One region of the Marinobacter metalliresistant genome, then DNA from elsewhere that is predicted to be linked to it. Evidence: predicted binding sites of a transcription regulator. Region 1 holds the regulator's gene; the other holds the start of a gene.
The links. The regulator sigma-54, encoded in region 1, starts transcription at its own class of promoters, with help from an activator protein. The targets are predictions, from matches to a motif close to ANTGGCATNNANNTTGCTNT.
Positions count from the first base shown of each region.

Region 2: flhA (flagellar biosynthesis protein FlhA) is a predicted target of sigma-54. The motif match lies at 8,782-8,801, and genes of this name have one in related genera.

Region 1 covers NZ_CP101118.1:1,412,886-1,424,490, reverse strand. The annotation lists gene mgtE (magnesium transporter) at 1-329, opposite strand, end outside; gene NLK58_RS06645 (HPr family phosphocarrier protein) at 474-743, opposite strand; gene rapZ (RNase adapter RapZ) at 751-1,635, opposite strand; gene ptsN (PTS IIA-like nitrogen regulatory protein PtsN) at 1,663-2,133, opposite strand; gene hpf (ribosome hibernation promoting factor) at 2,220-2,528, opposite strand; gene NLK58_RS06625 (RNA polymerase factor sigma-54) at 2,630-4,150, opposite strand; gene lptB (LPS export ABC transporter ATP-binding protein) at 4,363-5,088, opposite strand; gene lptA (lipopolysaccharide transport periplasmic protein LptA) at 5,066-5,632, opposite strand; gene lptC (LPS export ABC transporter periplasmic protein LptC) at 5,616-6,209, opposite strand; gene NLK58_RS06605 (HAD hydrolase family protein) at 6,206-6,766, opposite strand; gene NLK58_RS06600 (KpsF/GutQ family sugar-phosphate isomerase) at 6,768-7,748, opposite strand; gene NLK58_RS06595 (ABC transporter ATP-binding protein) at 7,936-8,748, shown strand; gene mlaE (lipid asymmetry maintenance ABC transporter permease subunit MlaE) at 8,745-9,527, shown strand; gene mlaD (outer membrane lipid asymmetry maintenance protein MlaD) at 9,562-10,011, shown strand; gene NLK58_RS06580 (ABC transporter substrate-binding protein) at 10,044-10,697, shown strand; gene NLK58_RS06575 (STAS domain-containing protein) at 10,694-11,026, shown strand; gene NLK58_RS06570 (BolA family protein) at 11,133-11,375, shown strand; gene murA (UDP-N-acetylglucosamine 1-carboxyvinyltransferase) at 11,404-11,605, shown strand, end outside.
Region 2 covers NZ_CP101118.1:1,144,302-1,155,906, forward strand. The annotation lists gene NLK58_RS05320 (chemotaxis protein CheA) at 8-2,122, opposite strand; gene NLK58_RS05325 (protein phosphatase CheZ) at 2,139-2,924, opposite strand; gene cheY (chemotaxis response regulator CheY) at 2,945-3,328, opposite strand; gene NLK58_RS05335 (RNA polymerase sigma factor FliA) at 3,491-4,234, opposite strand; gene NLK58_RS05340 (MinD/ParA family protein) at 4,267-5,079, opposite strand; gene flhF (flagellar biosynthesis protein FlhF) at 5,167-6,459, opposite strand; gene flhA (flagellar biosynthesis protein FlhA) at 6,520-8,700, opposite strand; gene upp (uracil phosphoribosyltransferase) at 8,919-9,557, shown strand; gene NLK58_RS05360 (uracil-xanthine permease family protein) at 9,560-10,816, shown strand; gene NLK58_RS05365 (class I SAM-dependent methyltransferase) at 10,797-11,605, shown strand, end outside.

The DNA.
Region 1 (11,605 bases):
GGCAGTTGCTGCAGCAAGTCGGCCAGATCGTCCGACTCGAAATCCTCGATAATGTCCGCCAGTTCCTGGGCGTTCAGCTGGCTCAGGAAATAACCGCGAATATCGTCGCTCAGGTACTGGAGGACTTCCCCTTCCAGCTGCTTGTCGACCAGGTTCCACAACAGGGCACGCTGCCGGGGCGGCGAAGATTCCAGCAGGTGAGCAATGTCGCTGGGACTCAGGCCACCGTTCAGGATGCGTGCAACCTGCTTCAGTGCGCCGCTGTCCAGGGCTTCACTCAGGGAGCGAAGGCGCTGGCGGGCCTGGCTTTTTTCCAGAATATCGGTCATGAATCACCCAGCATCAGAAAACGCCTTTATTATAGCGGAGTTAGCCGTTATCGGTGAGTGCGAGTTGCAGGAGATCAAACCGGGGTCAGATGAAAACGGGGTCAGATGAACTTTCATCTGACCCCGTTTTCATCTGACCCCGTTTTAACCGCCCTCGCCAAAATAATCGTTGATGAGTTCGACCAGCGCATCAATGGCCTGCTCCTCGTCGGGTCCTTCAGCAATGAGCTCAACATCCGTACCTTTGCTGGCGGCCAGCATCATCACCTGCATGATGTTTTTGGCGTCCACATCCCGGCCCTTGCCAGCAATTCTCACGCTGCTGTCGAATTCGGAGGCTGTGGCAACCAGCTTGGCGGTGGCACGTGCGTGCAACCCCAGTTTGTTGATAATGGTAATCGGGCGGCGAATCATGGGCTGATCAGATCTCTTCCCGTGTCTGCAAATGTGGCAGCTCGGTGTGGCGCACCTGGACATTGTTGTAGCGCTGCCGGAAGTACTCGCCCAGCTGCTCGCACACATACACAGAGCGGTGCTGGCCTCCGGTACAGCCGATGGAGATGGTCATGTAGCTGCGGTTGCTGTCCGCGAAGGAGGGTAACCAGGTGTCCAGGAAAGCCTTGAGATCATCGATCATCTTTCGGCTCGCCGGTTCCTTTTCAAGAAATTCGATCACCGGCTGATCGGTGCCCACATACTTCCGAAGGCTGGTATCCCAGTAAGGGTTAGGCAGACATCGAACGTCGAAGACATAGTCCGAATCCAGCGGTACACCGTGCTTGAAGCCAAACGACTGGAACAGCAGGGCCAGTTCCTGCTCCTTCCTGCCGACAACCCGCTGCTTCACCATATCCCGGAGTTCGTACATGGACATGCCGGTGGTGTTCACATACAGGTCGGAGAGCTTGGACAGCGGTTCAAGAAGCTTCTTTTCACTGGTGATGGCTTCCCGCAGCGAGGTCTTGTCATCGCTCAGGGGGTGCTTTCGGCGAGTCGCATGAAAACGCTGCAGCAGGGACTGTTCGTCGGCATCCAGGAAGATGATCTCAACGGTCACCCCTGTTTCCTGGAGGCGGCGGTAGATCTCTTCGAAGTTGGCCAGTTCTCCGGAAAGGTTACGGGCGTCAATGCTCACGGCCATCTTGCCGAGGCGGCCCGGTTTTGTCTGGCTGGCGGCTTCCCGGGTAAGGGGGAAAAGCAGGCCGATCGGGAGGTTGTCTATGCAATAGAAGCCCAGGTCTTCCAGAACATGAAGTGCGGTACTCTTGCCCGATCCGGACCTGCCACTGACGATAATCAGCTTCATGACCACGTACCTCCACTGCAATGAATGTCATCCGCTTGAGGCGGTCATGCGCTCGTACAGGGTGCTGGCGTCCTCGCATTGCCGCAGGCGATCACAGAACGACCGCTCATTGAATTTTTCCGCCAGCTGGCTGAGCAGTTCCAGGTGTTCGCTGGTGGCCTCCTTGGGCACGACCAGGGCGAAGATCAGATCTACCGGCTGATTGTCGATGGCGTCAAACTCGACGCTTTCTTCCAGCGTCATCAGTACGCCCACCACATGATCCAGGCCTTCCAGGCGGCAGTGTGGGATGGCAATTCCCTGGCCAATACCGGTGCTACCCAGACGCTCCCGTGAGATCAGGTTATTGAATATCTGGGTTTCGCTGAGCGTATTGTCCTGGAGGTTTATCTGCTCGGCAATAAACTCCAGAGCCCGCTTCTTGCTGGATGCCGACACCCGACAGAGGGTGAGCTCCGGTGCAAGTATGTTGTCTATGGTCAGGGATGTGTCGCTCATGGATCGACTGCATTTCCGTTAAAAAAAGGCTGCGACACGTCAGCCGTGTCGCAGCTCGATTGGATGACTTGCATGAAAACAGCCAGTTAGCGAGAGCCGTTTCCGTGCATCCGGTCTACATTCTTTTCCTTGTGTTTGAGAATCTGGCGGTCAAGCTTGTCGATCAGGACATCGATGGCTGCGTACATATCCTCATTTTCTGCCTTTGCGTGAATCTCACCACCAACCACGTGCAGCGTGGCTTCCGCAATCTGGCGCACCTTCTCCACTTCCAGGGTTACCTGGCAGTTGCTGATGTGGTCAAAGTGACGCTCGAGCTTCTGGAACTTCTCTGAAACATAATCCTTCAGTGCGGGAGTCAGTTCTACGTGATGGCCTGAAATATTGAGTTGCATAGGCGTCTCCTGTTGTCATCGTTCCGGCTCCCGGGAGCCGGTCTGGGTGCTGGCGCATTGTGCGCCGGCGAATAGTACGTTGCGCCCGGACCCCGGGGTGTTCAGACCAGCCGCTTGCGTTCGTTCGAAGGCGGAATGTGCATGGCCTCCCGGTACTTGGCAACGGTGCGTCGCGCAACCTTGATTCCCTGTTCTCCTAGCATGGCTGCAATTTTACTGTCGCTCAATGGCTTTTTGGGCGTTTCCGCGGCAATCAGCTTTTTGATCATCGCGCGGATCGCCGTGGAAGAACATTCACCGCCTTCGTCAGTGCTGACATGGCTGGAGAAGAAATATTTCAGCTCGAAAATTCCCCGGGGGGTGTGCATGTATTTCTGGGTGGTGACCCGGGAAATCGTGGACTCATGCATCTCAACCGCCTGGGCGATATCAGAGAGGATCAGCGGTTTCATGGCTTCTTCACCCTGATCCAGGAATCCTTGCTGGTGCTCGACAATACGGGTCGCCACTTTCAGCAGGGTTTCATTGCGGCTCTGCAGGCTCTTGATAAACCATTTCGCCTCCTGCAACTGATCCCGCAGGTAAGTGTTGTCGGCACTGCTGTCCGCACGCCTTATAAGAGAAGCATAGCTGGCATTGACGCGGATGCGCGGGGCAATTTCCGGATTCAGTTCAACGCGCCAGCGGCCGTTGTGCTTGCGAACGATCACATCCGGAATTACGTAGTCAGGTTCGGTGCGGTCAATCACGTCACCGGGGCGGGGATTCAGACCGGTAATCAGGGCCAGTACATCCCGCAGCTGGTCTTCTTTCAGGCGGCTGCGGCGTAGCAGTTGGGCATAGTCGCGGTTGCCGAGCAGATTGATGTAATGGGTGATGACCAGGCGAGCCTGGGCCAGCCAGGGCGTTTCCGGCGGCAGCTGGTTGAGCTGGATCAGCAGGCATTCCTGCAGGTCCCGGGCGAACACGCCGGGAGGATCAAAATGCTGCAGCCGGTGAAGGACCGCCTCGACTTCATCCAGCTCAAGGGGGTCTTCTTCGTTTTCATCCAGCAACCCGGCATGAATCTCTTCCAGCGGACTGGTCAGATAACCGCGTTCATCCACTGCGTCCATCAAAGCGTGGGCAATGGCCTGGTCCCGTTCGCTCATCGGGGTCAGGTTCAGTTGCCATTCCAGGTGATCCTGAAGCGTGTCAGTGGGGGAGTTGCGGGTCTCGAAATCGTGATCGTTTTCGTCATCGTTACGGGCGGCCGATGCCGGTGCGGACTGGTAGATATCGTCCCAGGCGGTGTCGACCGGGAGATCGTCCGGGATATTATCCGGGATTTCGTTTTCCGAGGACCAGTCCGGACCGTTTTCGGTTTCATCCCAGTCGGGTGAAGGTTCGGGAACTGTCTCAGCGGCGGACTCGGTGGCATTGGCCTCCCGTTCGTCATTCCCGGTGTCGGTCTCCGGCTGATCCTCATCCTCGGACGTCTCCAGCATGGGGTTGGATTCCAGGGCCTGCTGGACTTCCTGCTGAAGGTCGAGAGTGGAAAGCTGTAGAAGCCGGATCGCCTGTTGCAGCTGGGGTGTCATGGTCAGGCTCTGACCCAGCTTTAACTGTAAGGAGGCTTTCATTACCATGGTTCAGGATCCGTCACTCATCAGCGCTTGGTGTCGTAGGTAGTGAAAAATTCTTTATATGTCGGTTACTTGCCTTGGCTCTGTATTACCCTAGCAAGTTCTTTGCCGAGTTTACTTGCTACAGATCATCAAAACAATCCGGGGGTCAGATGAAATTGGGGTCAGATGAACTTTTCATCTGACCCCAATTTCATCTGACCCCAATTTCACAGTCGGAACTCATTGCCCAGATACACTTCCTTCACCTGCTGGTTGGCCAGAATGGCCTCGGCATTACCGGAGGCGATGATGTGGCCACCGGAAACGATGTAGGCATTCTCACAGATGTCCAGGGTCTCACGCACGTTGTGGTCGGTAATCAACACACCAATGCCCTTGTCCCGAAGATGCCGGATGATGTGTTTGATATCGCTCACGGAAATGGGGTCGACACCGGCGAACGGCTCATCCAGGAGGATAAAGGCCGGCTCCATCGCCAGGGCCCTGGCAATTTCCACACGCCGGCGCTCGCCGCCGGACAGGGCCATGCCCATGCTGTCACGAATGTGGGTAATGTGGAATTCTTCGAGCAATTCTTCCACCTTCTTTTCCCGCTCCGCCTTACCCAGACCCTTGCGGGTTTCCAGAATGGCCATGATGTTGTCGCGCACCGACAGTTTGCGGAATACCGAGGCTTCCTGGGGCAGGTAACCGATGCCCTGACGCGCCCGGCCGTGCATGGGCAGATGAGTGATGTCGCGGCTGTCGATGGTGATCCGGCCGCGGTCGGCGGGAACCAGCCCCACAATCATGTAAAAGCAGGTGGTTTTACCGGCGCCATTGGGGCCCAGCAGACCAACAATTTCCCCGCTGCGGATTTCCAGGGAAACGTCGATCACCACTTTTTTCTGTTTATAACTCTTTGCCAGATTACTGGCTCTCAGAACTGCCATCGGATTCCTGTCTGTCAGTACGTCTGTCAGTGCTGCGTGGCTGAATCACCATTTCTACCCGGCCGGATCCTTCACCGGTATCGGCGCCGCCTTGGGCAGTTACGACCCGGCGGACGGTATCATAATGGATGACATCGCCCCGGAACAGGTTGCCATTCTGTTCGATGACCGCTTGCCGTTCAAAGATCAGACGCTGGTCAGTGGCCGACCAGGTAATATTCAGCGCCCTGGCGTCGGTTTCACCTTCGCCCTCACGGGTTGGCTGGCGGTAACGGGCCGGGCTTCCGAAGGCTTCAATCCGGTTCAGGCCGTTTTCGTCGCGGTACAGAACCACACGCTCCGCGCTCAGATGGGTCTCGCCCTGTTCCAGCTCTACATCGCCGGTGTAGGTGGCGATACCCTGGCCGTCGTCGAGGCGGGCGTTGTCTGCGGTTACCTTGATGGGAATGTCAGAATCAAGCTCGAAAGCTGCTGCCGGCCCCGCCATGGCGATGGTCAGCAGGGCAGCCATCAGGCCCCGGTATCGGTTAGTTTCCGGTTTCATAGAGTCCTTCCACCTGAGAGTTCAGTTCCAGAATCCGCTCGCCGATCCACGCTTTCATACCTGTGGCACGGGTGGTTCCTGTCACGTCGCGTATTTCTACGGGTGCATCTGTGTATGCCATGCCCCGGTCGTTGTCCAGGGTCAGGGTTGGCGTTGTCAGGGTGGTGTCCCGACCACCCACATTTCGGAGTACCCGGACATTGCCGGTCAGGTAAAGCAGGTTTTCATTTTGCAGGAGGCTGCCATTCTCGGCTTCCACAATCCAGGGCAGAGTGTCGGCATCGCCGGTGCCGCTGTAGAGTTTGGCCCTCGGCGATTCCATGGTGGCCAGGTTGCCCTCCTCGAACTGCTCTATCCGCGGGCTGGTAAAACTGACCTTGGGGTTGCCGGCTTCATCGAACGCGGTGTACTTGCCATTGACCACGAATCCGTCGGGTTCGGTATCGCCTCTCAGATCGGCGGCCTGCCTGTCGATAGCCGGAGGCTCATCACTTCGCCATAGCAAAAACACCGCCGCGACAATGGTACCCGCCAGTGCCAGCGTTTGCAGCCGGGGCCGGTCCGGGAGCCAGTTCACGTGCCAGCCTCCTGATCAGGCCCCAGGTAGGGGGCCAGCGCTGCGTCCAGCTTTCCGTGGGCGCTAAGCAGCAGGTCGCAAGCCTCCCTCACGGCGCCGTTTCCTCCCTGGGCCCTGGTACAGTAATCCGCATGCTGCCGGACCAGCCAGTATCCGTTGGGCACTGTGATTCCAAGGCCTGCAAACGTCAGGGCTGGCAAGTCTGGCAGATCGTCGCCCATGTAGGCGATCGCTTCCGGGCGGATGTTCATGGTGCTCACCAGTTCCTGCAGGGCTGCTTTCTTGTCCTCTCGTCCCTGCACCAGGTGCGGGATACCGAGGTCCCGCATGCGTTTTTCTGTCAGTGGTGACTTACGCCCGGTGATGACAGCGACAGTTATACCCGCAGCTATCAACTGTTTCAGGCCCAGGCCGTCGAGAATGTTGAACGCCTTGAGCTCATCGCCGGTGGCGCTGAAGTAGAGCTTGCCATCGCTCATGATGCCATCGACATCCAGGGCAATCAGTCGGATTAACGCCGCTTTCGCCAGCAGGGACTCGGGCCATTGGTTCTGCATGTCAGATAACCCCGGCCCGCAGCAAATCGTGCATGTTAATGGCGCCGGTCAGGGCACCGTTCTCATCGGTAACCGGCAGGGCGTTGATCTTCATTTCTTCCATCACGTTCAATGCCTCTGCCGCGAGATGATCGGCCTGGATGGTTTTTCCATGCCGGGTCATTACTTCATGAATGGGCGTATTGTGGATGTCTACTGAGCGGTCCAGGGTGCGGCGAAGGTCGCCGTCCGTAAATATTCCTGTGAGCGCACCCTGGTCATCAACGACCGTGGTCATGCCAAGGCCCTTGCGGGAGATTTCCAGCAGCGCACCGCTGAGGGGCGTGCTCTCGCTGACCACCGGAATACGATCACCGGTATGCATGATGTCAGAGACCCGCAGCAATAGCCGCCGCCCCAGGCTTCCGCCCGGATGGGAAAAGGCAAAATCTTCGGCGCTGAAACCTCTGGCCTCAAGCAGGGCGACCGCCAGAGCATCACCCATCACCAGGGTTGCGGTGGTGGACGACGTTGGTGCCAGGCCCAGGGGGCAGGCCTCTACCTGCACGCTGACATCCAGATTGGCTATGGCTTCCCGGGCCAGGGTGGAATTCGCATTGCCGGTCATGCTGATCAGGGGCGCGCCCATCCGTTTGATCAGTGGCAGAATGGTGACCACCTCGCTGGTGTTGCCGCTGTTGGAAATGGCGATAACTACGTCCTGGGGAGTAATCATACCCATGTCGCCGTGGCTTGCCTCGCCTGGATGAACGAAGAACGAAGGCGTGCCGGTGCTGGCCAGGGTTGCGGCGATCTTGTTCCCGATGTGGCCGGACTTGCCCATGCCGGTAACCACCACGCGGCCCGTGCACTTCATAATAACTTCACAGGCCCGGGTAAAATGATCGTCGATACGGCTCTCAAGAGCGTTGATGGCGTCTCGCTCGATGCGGATGGCACGCAGGGCGGGCGTTCGGAAATCGGTCGGAGTCTGTTCGTTCATCGGGCTTGGGGCCTGGCTGTTAAGACATTGGAAATGGTCGGAGGAGTATATCATTTTCGCCCGGCAACGAGGCCCGGTTACCGAAAGTTCAGTCAAACTGATCATTGCTATCAGTACATTTTGGGTTCTTTGGATTGAGCTTGGGCGTTCCTTGGCATAATGTAGCCCTCTTTGAAAGGTAGGGACTATGGATTCATCGGCTTACATATCGCTTGAGGATGTTGTGTTTTCCCGCTCCGGGCGCCGGATTTTCGACGGTGTCAGCCTGGAAATTCCCCGAGGCAAAATTACCGCCATCATGGGCCCCAGCGGAACCGGTAAAACCACACTCCTGCGCCTGATCGGCGGTCAACTCCGGCCCGATTCCGGCCGTGTGGTGGTAGATGGCCACGAGGTGCCCAAGCTCAGACGCAAGGCCCTCTACGCATTCCGGGAAAAAATGGGGATGCTGTTCCAAAGTGGTGCCCTGTTCACCGATCTGAGCGTATTCGAGAACGTTGCCTTCCCCCTGCGCGTGCACACCCGTCTTCCGGAAGACATGATCCGGGATATTGTGCTGATGAAGCTGGAAGCGGTCGGGCTGCGTGGTGCCAGGCATCTGATGCCCTCGGAACTGTCCGGAGGCATGACCCGACGGGTCGCCCTGGCGAGAAGCATTGCCCTGGATCCGGAACTGATCCTGTACGACGAGCCTTTTGCCGGCCAGGACCCTATCGCCATGGGCGTTCTGGTCAAACTGATCCGGGACCTGAACAGTTCCATGGGGCTGACCAGTGTGCTGGTTTCCCACGATGTGCCGGAATCCCTGAGCATCTGCCATTACGCCTGCATCATCGCTGATGGCAGGGTTATCGGCGAAGGCTCGCCGGAGCAGCTTCGCGAACACCCCTCCGGACAGGTCCAGCAGTTTCTTCAGGGGCAGCCAGACGGGCCGGTGCCTTTCCATTATCCGGCAGAAGGTGCCGCCAGGGATTTCGGGCTTTCCGGGGGTGTGTCTTGATCGAAAGAATTGCCGCATTCGGGCGCCTTGGCCTGGATGGTGTCTCGTCGTTTGGTCGTTCAGGTCGCTTCCTCGCGGGTATGTTGGGCGGCGTGCCAAGGCCGGCAACCGGTTTTCCGCTGTTGATGAAACAGCTGTACGCAGTGGGTGTGCTGTCGCTGCCGATTATTGTGGTATCCGGTCTTTTCATCGGTATGGTGCTGGCGCTGCAGGGTTACACCATCCTCAGTGATTACGGCTCCGAAGCCGCCATCGGCCAGATGATTGCCCTGACCCTGGTGCGTGAACTGGGTCCCGTGGTGACTGCGCTGCTGTTCGCGGGCCGCGCCGGCTCCGCCCTGACAGCGGAAATCGGCTTGATGAAGGCCACCGAACAGCTGTCCAGCATGGAAATGATGGGGGTCGACCCGCTGCGCCGTGTGGTGGCGCCCCGGTTGTGGGCCGGCTTTATTGCCATGCCGGTGCTTGCCGCCATTTTCTCCGTTATCGGTATCTGGGGCGGCATGCTGGTGGGCGTAGACTGGCTGGGCGTGTTTGAGGGCTCATTCTGGGGCAACATGCAGTCGTCGGTGGATTTCGTTGACGACGTGCTCAATGGCATGATTAAAAGTGTCGTATTCGGCTTTGTCTGCACCTGGATCGCTGTTTACCAGGGCTACGACTGTGTGCCGACATCGGCAGGGATCAGCTCGGCGACCACCAAGACCGTGGTGTACTCATCGCTGGCGGTGCTGGGGCTGGATTTCGTGCTGACCGCTGTCATGTTTGGCGATTTCTGAATCAACGATTAACGAGATAATACCGGAGCCGGAAATGGCGCAGAGAACCACTGAAATCATCGTTGGCCTGTTCATGATCGCAGGCTGTGCAGCTTTGCTGGTCCTGGCGCTTCAGGTGAGCGGGCTGTCGCCGAAATCGGCCGAGAGCACCTACACCATATATGCCAATTTCAACGATACTGGCGGGCTTACGCCCCGGGGGCGGGTCTCCATGGCCGGGGTGACGGTTGGCACCATCGAGTCCATCAGCCTGAACAAAGAGACGTTCCAGGCCCGGGTGGAAATGTCGATTCACTCGGATGTGGACAATATCCCGTCGGACAGTTCCGCAGTTATACGTACATCCGGCCTGCTCGGTGAGCAGTACATTGATATATCGATCGGGGCCGAGATGGATTCGCTGAAAGAGGGTGATACCTTCTATTCCACCCAGTCGGCCATGAACCTGGAGCGACTGATCAGCAACTTTGCATCGGGCCGCTGATTCGGGCCGGGAAGATTTAACAGGAGATCCTGATGTTTGCACTGAAACACCACATTCTGCTCGGCCTTCTGATGGCCCTGGTTCTGGTTACGCCGGCGCAGGCAGGCGAAGCGGAGGATCTCCGCCAATACGTTGATGAGAACACCCAGCGCCTTGTGGAGAAGCTCAATGAAGAGCGCGGTCTTTATGAGGAGGATCCCGAAGCCTTCTATGAAAGCATGGACCAGGCGCTGGCGGATTTTGTCGACTTCCGCCGCATTGCGGCCCGGGTAATGGGCCGCTACGCCCGCCAGACCACGCCCGAACAGCGGGACGAGTTTGTGGTCGCGTTCAAGCGCAGCCTGTTCGACAGCTACGCCCAGGCGCTGGTGAACGCCGAGGGCTTCCAGATCAAGGTTAAGGAAGCCACCATCAACCCGCAGAGCGACGACCGGGCGTCGGTCCAGATGGAAGTGATCAGTGCTTCCGGTAACCGGTACCCGGTGACCTATTCCATGTACAAGACCGGCAATGGTCGCTGGCTGATGGAAAACGTCATTGTTGAAGGCGTGAACATCGGGCTGGCCTTCCGGGATCGGTTCAGCCAGGAAATGGAAGAGAACCGGGGCCAGATTCAGGCCGTGATCGACGGCTGGAGTGACGCCGCCAAGTCCCTGAACTTCGACCAAAAAGTGGACAAGTCATGACCTCCGGGGCGCCGCGGGTTGAACTGGCGGATGGCGTTCTGATTGTTACCGGGGAAGTGAGCGCGGATACCGTCGTGGCCCTGAGAAAACAGGGCGAAAAGCTGATCGGCACCGCGTCCGGAAATCTGGTTGTCGATCTGGACGGTCTGGTCACCGCCCACAGTGTGGTCTTATCCATGTTGCTCTGCTGGCAGCGACTGGCGCATCAGGCTGGTATTTCACTGTCATTCCGGGGCGTCAGTGGCCGTTTGGTTTCATTGGCTGCCCTGAGCAACCTGGAAGACCAGCTTGCCGGCTTCGGCCCCGAATCCGCGCACCCCGCCCACTGATCATCCCTCCGGCTCCGGCCCTCTGGTTACAGGACAGTAAAGCTGACCCGGGCTTCGGAATTGGTTACAATCCCGCCCCTGATGTCAAAACCCCCGAGGATTTTCTATGGATGCCACCGAAGTAACCGAGCTGGTCAAAGAAGCACTGCCCGACTGTGAGGTTCAGGTACAGGTTGATGGTACCCATTATATGGTTGTTGTGGTGGGTGATGTATTTGAAGGCCTGCCGACCATCAAGCGCCAGCAGCTGATCAACAAGGCGCTGTTCCAGCAGATTATGGATGGCTCAATTCACGCCCTCCATCCGAAAGCATTTACTCCGGCGGAATGGGCAGCGCGCCAGGGCTGAGAGCCCCCTACAAGACAGGAACCTTATTGTGGACAAACTTCTGATCAGGGGCCGCAAGCCCCTGGATGGTGAAATCCGGATTTCCGGTGCCAAGAACGCCGCACTGCCAATCCTGGCAGCCACCCTGCTGGCGGATGAGCCGGTGACCGTCGGCAACCTGCCACACCTGCACGACGTGACCACCATGATCGAGCTGCTGGGCCGCATGGGCGTTGAAGTGATCATTGATG
Region 2 (11,605 bases), 270 kb from region 1:
TCACGACTTAACCGTAGTGTTGCAGCAGGCTGGGAACATCAATAATCAGCGCGATTCGACCATCACCGGTGATCGTGGCGCCGGCCATACCCGGAGTACCCTGGAGTGCACGACCCAGCGGTTTGATCACCACCTCTTCCTGCCCGACCAGCTGGTCGACCACAAAGCCTACCTGTTTGGTGCCCATGGCGACGATCACCACGTGGGCATTCTCCGGCGCTTCCCGGGATCCGTTGTCACGCACCAGCCAGCGTTTGATGTGGAACAGCGGGAACACTTTTTCCCGAACCACGATGCATTCCCGGCCGTCGACAACGTTGGTTTTGGTAAGATCCAGATGGAAAATCTCGACCACGTTCACCAGCGGCAAGGCAAAGGACTGGTCGCCGAGCATGATCATCAGGGTGGGCATGATCGCGAGCGTCAACGGAACCTTGATAACAATTCGCGACCCTTTACCCAACTCCGACTCAATGCTCAGTTGGCCATTGAGCTGGCCAATCTTGGTCTTGACCACATCCATGCCGACCCCACGGCCGGAGACATCCGAAATCTGATCCTTGGTCGAAAAGCCCGCGGCAAAGATCAGGTTGTAGCACTCGGTATTGGTCAGGCGATCAGCTGCATCCTGGTCGTAAATCCCCTTTTCCACCGCCTTGCGACGCAACACTTCGGGATCCATACCGGCCCCATCATCCTCGATGAACAGCAGGATGTGATCGCCTTCCTGTTCTGCCGACAGCGTGACCGTGCCCTGGCGCGGCTTGCCGGCCTTTTCCCGGACATCCGGCGCCTCAATACCGTGATCGACGGAGTTGCGGACCAGGTGCACCAGTGGGTCGGAAAGTGCCTCCACCAGGTTCTTGTCGAGGTCGGTTTCCTCGCCATGCATCACCAGATTCACCTCTTTCTTGAGGCTTCTGGCAAGATCCCGGACCACCCGCGGGAAACGCCCGAACACTTTTTTGATCGGCTGCATGCGGGTCTGCATCACGGCAGACTGAAGATCGGTCGTTACCACATCCAGGTTCGAGACCGCCTTGTGCATGTGTTCGTCTTCGCTTGCCGCACCGAGGCGCTGTAAACGGTTCCGAACCAGCACCAGCTCGCCCACCATGTTCATGATGTCATCCAGGCGCTTGGTGTCGACGCGCACGGTGGTTTCTGCGGCCGGGGCATGCTCCCTGGATGGCATGGCCGGTGCCGCACCGCCTTTGGTGCCCGGTCTGTCAGCGGATTTCGGTTCTTCCTTCGGTTTTTCCGCCTTGGGTGGCTCGGCTTTCGGCTTCTCCGGTTTTTGCGGCGAAGCCGGCTGGCCGCCGACGGTCGGGCTTCCGCCCTTGCCGTGGAGATCGTCCAGCAGCTTCTCGAATTCATCGTCTGTGATCAGGTCATCGCTGCCGCCGGTTTCAGTCTTCGGGGACGGTTTTTCGTCTTCCTTGCCGGGAGTCTCATCCCTGGCAGGCGCACCGGCAAACTGACCTTTGCCATGCAACTGGTCCAGAAGCGCCTCAAACTCATCATCGCTGATCTCGTCATCACCGGAACTCTCGTTCTTGCCGGCTCCAGCGTCGGGGCTGGACGGCGATGGGGGGGCGCCGGATGGCTCGTCATGCAATGCATCCAGCAACTTCTCGAATTCGTCGTCGGTGATGTCGCCCCCGTCTTCCGTCGGGTCGTCTTCCGTCGTTTGTTCCTGCTGTGGGGTGGTGGCCGGGGCAACACTTTCGACCTCCGGCCGTGCCAGAGCGTCGAGCGCTGCAATCAATTCGTCGGGGGCGGGCGTCAGTTCTTCGTGGTTCCGGACCTGCTCAAACATCGCGTTGACGTTATCGAGGGCTTCCAGAACCACATCCATCAGCTCTGAATCCACCTTGCGCTTGTGATTGCGCAGGATATCGAACACGTTCTCGGCGGAATGGCAGCAATTGACCAAAGCATCAAGCTGCAGGAAGCCTGCCCCACCCTTGACAGTGTGGAAACCACGGAAGATGGCGTTGAGCAGATCACTGTCATCAGGATGTTGCTCAAGGTCTACCAACTGCTCTGACAGCTTTTCGAGTATTTCGCCGGCCTCTACCAGAAAGTCCTGCAAAATCTCGTCATCAGCATCAAACGCCATGCGTTACCCTCTCTATTCAGAAACCGAGACTGGACAACAGGTCATCCACATCGTCCTGTCCCGAGACTACATCTTCACGCTCATCGGCCTTGATCTGGGGCCCGACGCCCTTTTCCGCAGATTCTTCCTGGTCATCAATCTGGTGCACGGTGCCCGTCAGCTGATCAACATGACTGGCCATCACCACCAGACTGAGCATCTGTTCCTCAACCTCTTTCACCAGCGTGGTGACTTTCTGGATGACCTGCCCGGTGAGATCCTGGAAATCCTGGGCCAGCAGTATTTCCGAGAGATTGTTGTACATGGTGTCCGCGTCCGTGGCCATGCCAGCGAAGAACTTGTCGATCCGGCCATACAACTGGCGAAATTCTGCCGGCTGCATCTCCCTGCGGCGCAAACGTTGCCACTCGTCCCGCAAGGCTGCCGCCTCGTCTCTCAGTGCGTTGGCTACCGGCATGGTTGCCTCGACCAGATCCATGGTCCGGTTGGCCGCTTCACCGGTCATATGCACCACGTATTCGAGACGGTCAGAGGCATCTGTCATTTTTGACAGCGCTTCCTGTTGTTCAGCGTTACGGGGATCTATCTGAAAGTTCCGGATCGCTTCGTGCAGGCTTCGGGTCAGTCGCCCGACCTCCCGGTACAGACTCTGATCCCTGACTTCGCTGAGTTCATTGATCAGGGTCATGGCTTTGGCATATTCGCCGGCATTGACGCTTTCAGCCAGTTCGGTTGCCTGACGCTGGAGCTTTTCCGTCACCTCTGGTTCGAGGCCCCGATGGTTCTTTTTGCTATCGCTCATGAGAGCCATCCGACCTCTGGTTACTGGATTCTTTCAAAGATTTTCTCAATCTTTTCCTTGAGCACCGCAGCAGTAAACGGCTTGACAACATAGCCATTCACGCCTGCCTGGGCAGCGGCAACAATCTGGTCCCGCTTGGCCTCTGCGGTTACCATCAGCACCGGCAGGGTTTTCAGGTTCTCGTCAGCCCTGACGGCCTTGAGCAGATCGAAACCGGACATGCCCGGCATATTCCAGTCGGTTACCAGAAAATCATACTTTCCGCTTTTGAGCATCGGCAGCGCCGTGTTGCCGTCATCGGCTTCATCGGTATTGGTGAAGCCAAGATCGCGCAGCAGGTTCTTGATGATCCGTCGCATTGTGGAAAAGTCATCCACAATGAGAATTTTCATGTTCTTGTCCAATGGGACCTCCAGTTAGTAACACCCGGAATTCGTTTGACCTTTCGGCTCGAAGTCTAGCAGGCCGCTGTTTTAACCGCTTATTGTCTGATCTTTGCTTCGGTTGTAAAGCATCGGTTACCAAAAACTACAGACTGCTCCGCTGCAGACACACAAAGGCGGTGATCAGTTGCCCGTATCCTGGCGCCAGTCCGATAACCGTCCGCGAAGGCGCAAGGCCGCCTGGCTGTGAATCTGGCTGACCCGGCTTTCACTGACGCCGAGCACCGCGCCGATTTCCTTGAGGTTCAGCTCGTCCTGGTAATACAGGCTCAGCACCAGTTTTTCCCGCTCCGGCAGTTCCTCTATAGCCTCAGCAAGACTGCGGCGGAACGCGTCGGACGAGAGTCCTTCGAGCGGATTATCCCGTGGCTCTGTCTGTTCTATCGGCAGCTCGCCGGATTCATTGAGCTCATCGAGACTAAAAAGTCGGCCGCTGTTGGAGTCGGAGAGGTAGGAATGGTACTCGGCCAGCCCCATGCCCAGTTCTTCAGCCACTTCCAGATCCTGGGCTTCCCGGCCGAGACGATCTTCAACGGCCTTGATGGCCTGGGAAATGCGGCGGGTATTACGGTGCACAGAACGGGGAACCCAGTCGCCCTTGCGGATCTCATCCACCATGGCACCGCGAATCCGGATGCCTGCGTAGGTCTCGAAGGTTGCGCCCCTGGTGGCGCTGTAGCGTTGAGCCGCCTCGAGCAGGCCGATCATTCCGGCCTGCATCAGGTCGTCAAGCTGCACAGAGGCTGGTAGCCGGGCCATCAGATGAAGGGCAATTTTCTTGACCAGAGGCGCGTGCTCCTCAACGAGCTGGGAAGGCTTCTGCGCGCCTGACTGGTTATAGATTCCGAGGTTTTTCGCCAATGTCATGTATCCGGTTTTTTTGTTTGACTGGATCCGATTCAGACTTCGACGAGCCGCTCCACAAAGAATTCCAGATGCCCACGGGGAGAGGAAGGCAGCGGCCAGTTATCAACTTTTTCCGCCAGCGCCTTGATCGCCAGGGAAGCTTTCGCCCTGGGATAGACATCCAGCACTGCCCGCTGCCGCTGAACCGCTTTTTTCACGGCTTCATCGTAAGGCACCATGCCGACATATTGTAGTGCCACATCCAGGAAGCGCTCGGTGACCCGGGTCAGTTTTTCAAACAGGTGCCGGCCTTCCTGCTCATTTCTCACCTGATTGGCAAGAATGCGGAAACGGTTGGTGCCGTAATCACGGTTCATGAGTTTGATCAGGGCGTAGCAGTCGGTGATGGAGGTGGGCTCGTCGCACACCACCAGGAGCAGCTCCTGGGAGGCTCTCAGAAAGCTCACCACTGATTCGGAAATGCCCGCGGCGGTGTCTACGATCAGCACATCAATCTGGTCACCGAGTTCGCTGAACGCGTTGATCAGCCCGGCATGCTCCATGGGGCTGAGCTGGGTCATTCGCTGGGTACCGGAGGACGCCGGTACAATCTTGATGCCACCGGGGCCATCGACCAGAACGTCCTTGAGGTCACAGTCGCCCGCCAGCACATCCTGAAGGTTCCGGTTGGCGGTAATACCGAGCAGTACATCGATATTGGCCAGCCCGAGGTCGGCATCAAGAAGCACGACTCTCCGGCCTTTCTGTGCCAGGGCAATCCCGAGGTTAACCGACACGTTACTCTTGCCGACTCCACCTTTTCCGCCGGAAACTGCAATCACCTGTACCGGTTGTGCTTTGCTCATACTGTTTTTTGTCTCTCGCCACGTTTAGCCGGGTGCTGTCTTTTCGGACGCTCGCTGTCAGTCTGTCCGCTCTCAGCGCCCGCTCTCTCAGGCTCCTTCTGCGACCGCCTGCTGTTTCTGGAGAGTTTTAAGCCGGTCCACGGCCAGCCGCACCAGCGGAACCGCTTCCGCGTGGTGCAGGTCTTCGGGAATCTTTTGCCCGTCAGTGTAGTAGGCCACCGGCAAACCGGTTTCCATCACAAAGCCGAGAGACTCGCCAAGTGTCAGGGCCTCGTCGATCTTGGTCATCACGCAGCCCGCAAGATTTGCCATCTTATAGCAATGCCAGACGGATTTCATGATGCGCGGCTGACTGGTGGCCGAGACCACCAGATGCGTCTTGACATTGTGATGGCTGCGCGCCAGTTCGGCCAGCTGTTCCTGATAGCCTTTGTCCGCACTGGTCAGCCCGGCAGTGTCGATCAGTACCAGATGACGGTCTGACAGCTCGTCCAGAATATCATCCAGACCGTGGCTCTCGTCGACGACTCGCACCGGAACATTCAGGATGCGACCGAAGACAAACAACTGCTCGTGGGCCGCCACCCGGTAGCGGTCAGTGGTGACCAGGGCCACGGAATCGGCACCATGCCTGAGCACATACCGCGCCGCCAGCTTGCCGATGGTGGTGGTTTTTCCGGAACCGGTGGGCCCCACCAGGGCAAAGACCCCGCCCTGATCCAGCCATTCTATGCGGGAAGTCCGTACGCCGGTGCACAGCATTTTGAGGGATTGCTTCCAGCCATCCTCCAGTCGCCCGGCCTTGTGGCGGCGAGAAATTGACCCCGCCAGACCGCTACCGAGACCGAACTCCTGAAGCCGCTCGGCCAGTCTCTGCTGAACCGCATTGGCTGCCGGCACCTCAGGCTCAGGCTTACCGCCCTGCATCAGGTCCTTCAGGGAACGGATCTCCGCACGCATCTGTGCCAGTTCATCGGAATAGGCCTCCCCGGACCGGACCGGAGCCGGATCCTGATCATCAAATCCGGAACCCACCACCTCCTGAACCGCCGGGAACGACGTACCGGCATAACCGCCCCCCTGGGCGGCCCGCTTTTCCCGGACCTCTCGGATTCGATCCCGGGACCGGCCGAGTTCGTCCTCAAGACGACGGTGCTGGTCCGCCTGCATTTCAGCCAGGCGGGAGCCGTTAGTGGCTTCCTGCGCCTGGTCACCCAATCGCTGACGCGCCATGTTTTCGTCGTAGTCCAGCGCCGTCACTATTTCGACGCCGCCGTCTACCCGGCGGTTTGAAAGAATTACGGCGTCTGGCCCCATCTGTTCACTGACCTGTTTCAGCGCCTCTGCCATGGTCCTGGCAAAAAACCGTTTTACTTTCATGATGCCTCTTCCTCCACCGGCAACGCCGTGCCGGCGCCGTCCGCTCTGTCATCCGCGCCGTTACTGGCCAACGGACGCCACGATCGTGATCTGTTTGTTATCCGGTATTTCCTGGTACGAGAGCACATGCAAACGCTCTACCCCGTAGCTGGCGAATTTCGCCAGTACCGGCCGCAGGGGCCCGGAAACCAGCAAAATGGCTGGCTTACCCAGCATTTCCTGCCGCTGGACGCTCTCCTGAAGGGAGCGCTGGAGCTTTTCAACCATATTCGGCTCCAGGACCAGGCCAATGTCTTCCTGTCCGCCGGATTGTTGACTCTGCTGAAAAGATTTTAGCAATAACTGTTCCAGATCCGGATCCAGGGTAATCACCGGTATCTCCGCCTCATTGCCGCAGATGCTCTGCACGATCATCCGCCGCAACGACTGACGGGCAACGGTAGTCAGCAACTTTGGATCCTGGCTCTTCGGATGGACATTGACGATAGCCTCGGCAATGGAGCGCATGTCCCGGATCGGCACTTCTTCCCGGAGCAGGTTTTGCAGCACCTTGAGAAGCAGACTGATGGAAACGGTGGTCGGTACCAGCTCCTCGGCGAGTTTCGGTGAAATCTTCTCCAACTGGTCCAGCCACTGCTGAACTTCCTCGTGGCCCAACAATTCATGGGCGTGCTTCTGCAGCACCTGATTCAGGTGAGTAGCCACGACCGTGCTGGCGTCCACAACCGTATAGCCGAGAGTCTGGGCCTGATCCTTGCGGTCCGGTTCGATCCAGCTGGCATCCAGGCCGAAGGCCGGGTCCTTGCCCTCAATGCCTTCAATTTTTCCGAATACCTGACCCGGATCGATAGCCAACTCCCGGTCGGGGTGAATCTCAGCCTCGGCGATGGTCACACCCATCAGCGTGATGCGGTAGACGTTGGGCATCAGATCGAGATTGTCGCGAATGTGAACCGAAGGCATCAGAAAGCCCAGATCCTGGGACAGCTTTTTTCGCACGCCCTTGATGCGGCTGAGCAGTTGGCCACCCTGGGACTTGTCCACCAGCGGAATAAGCCGATACCCCACCTCCAGGCCCACGATGTCCACAGTGGCCACATCGTCCCAGCCCAACTCTTTGGTTTCGCCCGGCGCCGGCAGTTGACGACCCTGGTCGGAGCCGGCGTCACCGCCCGGCGGAAGATCGCGGCCAGCCGGTCGAGGCGCGCCCCCGGCCCCACTCCGTCCCGGGAATACGCCCTCTTCTTCTATCGTCTGGCGCTGATGTTTCCAGATATACCAGGCGGCACCGCCGGCCAGGGTACCCAGCCCCAGGAAGGCCACATGGGGCATACCGGGAATCAGGCCAAGAATGATCAGGATGGCTGCGGCAATTGAGAGTGCCTTGGGCGCGCTGAACATCTGCTGCAAAATCTGCCCGCCCATGTCCTGGCTGGAAGTAACCCGGGTAACCATGATGGCGGCGGAGGTAGACAGCAGCAGCGACGGGATCTGCGCCACCAGACCATCACCGATGGTCAGCAGCGCATAGCGCTCCATGGCCAGGCCGAAATCCAGGCCATGCTGGAGCATACCAATGGCGACCCCGCCAATAATATTAATGGCCAGAATCAGCAGGCCGGCAACGGCATCGCCCTTCACGAACTTGGAAGCACCGTCCATGGAGCCGTAGAAGTCGGCTTCCTGGGCAATCTCTGCCCGGCGATGCTTGGCATCATCCTGGTTGATCAGACCGGCGTTCAGGTCGGCGTCGATCGCCATCTGCTTGCCTGGCATGGCATCCAGCGTAAACCGGGCACTTACCTCGGAAACCCGGCCGGCGCCCTTGGTCACCACCAGGAAGTTGATGATCATCAGGATCGCAAAGACCACCAGCCCAACGGCGTAGTTGCCGCCTATCAGCACCGCACCAAAGGACTCGATAACCTTACCCGCGGCATCCCCCCCCTCGTGGCCGTTCAGCAGCACGATCCGGGTAGACGCCACATTCAAAGCCAGGCGCAGCAGCGTCGCCACAAGCAGCACAGTCGGGAAAGAGGCGAACTCCATGGGCCGGAGGGCATAGACACACACCAGCAGGATGACGATCGACAGGGTGATGTTAAAGGTAAAGAACACGTCCAGCAGGAAGGCGGGCATGGGAAGAATCATCATGCCCAGCAACCCCATCAACATGACGGGTACGCCCAGATTGCCCCGCGTCAGGGTTTTGACGTTATTGAGGACCAAAGCTCTGTCCATGCCGGAAACTTCTCCGATTGCCGCGCCTGAAGGCGTTATGAAGGTCGGGATTCTGACGCCGGGACGTCGTTTGAAAGGGTTATGGCAAGATCCGTACCACTCCTGAGGGAATTTCACGCGGAGCAGTGCTCCGCAGCCTGACTCGCCTAGCCAGATACGGTATCCTTGCGCCATTTAATTGAGACACTGAAACCACAATCAGACACACAGGTGACCCCATGCCAATCCACGAGGTAAAACACCCGCTTATCCGCCACAAGCTCGGCCTGATGCGCCGGGCGGATATCAGCACCAAGAATTTTCGTGAGCTGGCGCAGGAAGTCGGTGCCCTGCTGACCTACGAGGCCACCAAGGATTTCAACCTGCAGGAAAAGACCATCGATGGCTGGGCCGGCCCGGTGACGGTGGAACAGATCCACGGCAAGAAAATCACCATTGTTCCGATTCTTCGTGCGGGTCTTGGCATGCTCGACGGCGTACTCAGCCTGATCCCGGTCGCCCGGGTAAGCGTTGTCGGCCAGATCCGCAACGAGGAAACCCTGGAAGCCAGCACCTATCTGGAAAAACTGGTTGGTGAGCTTGACCAGCGCATGGCACTGATTGTCGACCCGATGCTGGCTACCGGCGGCTCCATGATTTCCACCATCGAGCTGCTCAAGAAGGCGGGCAGCACCGAGATCCGGGCCCTGGTTCTGGTCGCCGCTCCAGAGGGTATTGAAAAGGTCCTGGAGAAACACCCGGATGTGTCTGTCTACACGGCCTCAGTTGACGAACGCCTGAACGAGAAAGGCTATATCCTTCCGGGTCTCGGCGATGCCGGCGACAAGATCTTCGGCACCAAGCAGAAGGACGTTTGAGCATGCAGGACCCTACCAACGACCCGGTCTGGAAACAGGCGATCGCCGGCTCCCAGATGCTGTTGGTGGCCTTCGGCGCCCTGGTTCTGATGCCACTGATTACCGGGCTGGACCCCAACGTGGCCCTGTTCACGGCCGGCCTTGGCACCCTGATCTTCCACCTGGTCACCGGCGGCCAGATTCCCATCTTCCTGGCCTCCTCCTTCGCCTTTATCGCACCGGTTATTGCCTCCAAGGGCCGGTTTGGCATGGAAGAAACCCTCGGCGGCCTGATGGCTGCGGGTATCCTCTACATTATCCTGAGCGGGCTGATTCGCCTGAGGGGCACCGGGTTTGTACGCCGTCTTTTGCCTCCGGTCGTTATCGGCCCGGTGATCATGACCATCGGCCTTGGCCTGGCGCCGGTCGCCGTTCACATGGCGTCGGGCCGCACCGGTGATGGCGCCACCCAACTGATCCCGTACAACACCGCCATCTGGATCGCCATGATTTCCCTGGCGGTGACCATCATCATGTCGGTCTGGGCCCAGGGCATCTTCCGGCTGATCCCGATCATGTTCGGCGTTATTACCGGTTACCTCCTCTCCGCCTTCGCGGGCATCGTCGATACCACACCGATTCAGGAAGCGGCCTGGTTTGCCGTCCCCAACTTTGTTGCGCCGGCGTTCAGCTGGGGTGCTGTTCTGTTCATGATTCCGGTCGCCATCGCCCCGGCCATCGAACACATCGGCGACGTACTGGCCATCGGCAATGTCACCCGCAAGAATTACCTGGAAAAGCCCGGCCTTCACCGCACCCTGCTGGGTGACGGCCTGGCCACCAGCGCCGCTTCCCTGCTCGGCGGACCGCCTAACACGACCTACTCGGAAGTCACCGGCGCGGTCATGCTGACCCGGAACTTCAACCCGAAGGTGATGTGGTGGGCCGCCTGCATTGCTATTGTCCTGGCCTTCATGGGCAAGTTCGGCGCAGCCCTGCAGACCATCCCGGTGCCGGTCATGGGTGGCATCCTGTGCCTGCTGTTCGGTTCCATCGCCGTGGTTGGCCTTAACACACTGATCCGCCATCAGGTGGACCTGTCACAGTCCCGCAACCTGGTTATCGTGGGTGTCACCCTGGTGTTCGGTATTGGCGGCATGGTTCTGGGGAACCTGGAAGGCATTTCGCTGAGCGCGGTGGTTGCCATCACCCTGAACCTGGTGCTGCCCGGCAGCCACGAGGCCTGGGGAAGAGCCATTTATGAGCAGAAGACCGACTGACAGCTCCGGCATCAGTTTCACTGCCCTTTATACCGGCGCCGTCTGGCACCGGCACGGGCTGTCGGACGACACCCTGGCCACCGGGAAGGGTCGCTGGCTGTACCGCCTGATGACACCGTTCGAGGCCGTCAGCAAGGCAGCGGTTGGCGGCAACATCCGGACGTTCCTGCTCCAGCGCCACCTGATCATTGATCACCTGATTGACCGCGCCATTGCCGAACGGGGCATTACCCAGGTTCTGGAAATCGCCTGCGGCATGTCACCCCGCGGCATCCGCCTCCGGCAAAAACACCCCCTGATCCACATGGTCGAAGCCGACCTTCCGGACATGGCCGGCCGCAAAGCGCTACGGCTTCTGGCCACCAACCGGCTGGGCGACCATCATCAGGTTACCCCCATCGACATCCTCGCGGACCAAGGTGAATACCAACTGGAAAAGGTGATCGACCGCGTGTTCGACAACACCCGGCCGGTGATCATCATCACCGAAGGCCTCACCAGCTATTTTTCACTGGCGACCATCACCGACTTCTGGCGCCGCCTGTCCGCCGCCATGGCCAGACGCCCCGGCTCCGTTTACCTGTCCGAAAGTTACTACCAACCCAGCCAGCCACTGCTGAACACCACCCTCAAAGCCCTCGGCAGTCTGCTCGGGGCCGCCACCCGCAGCCAGGTCAGCTTTCACTTTCAGACCGACGACCAGGCCCGGGAGCATTTCCTGTCCTGTGGTTTCACCTCGGCCACGGTTCACGACCCCCGATCCTGGTATGGGGTTCTGCCGATACCCGA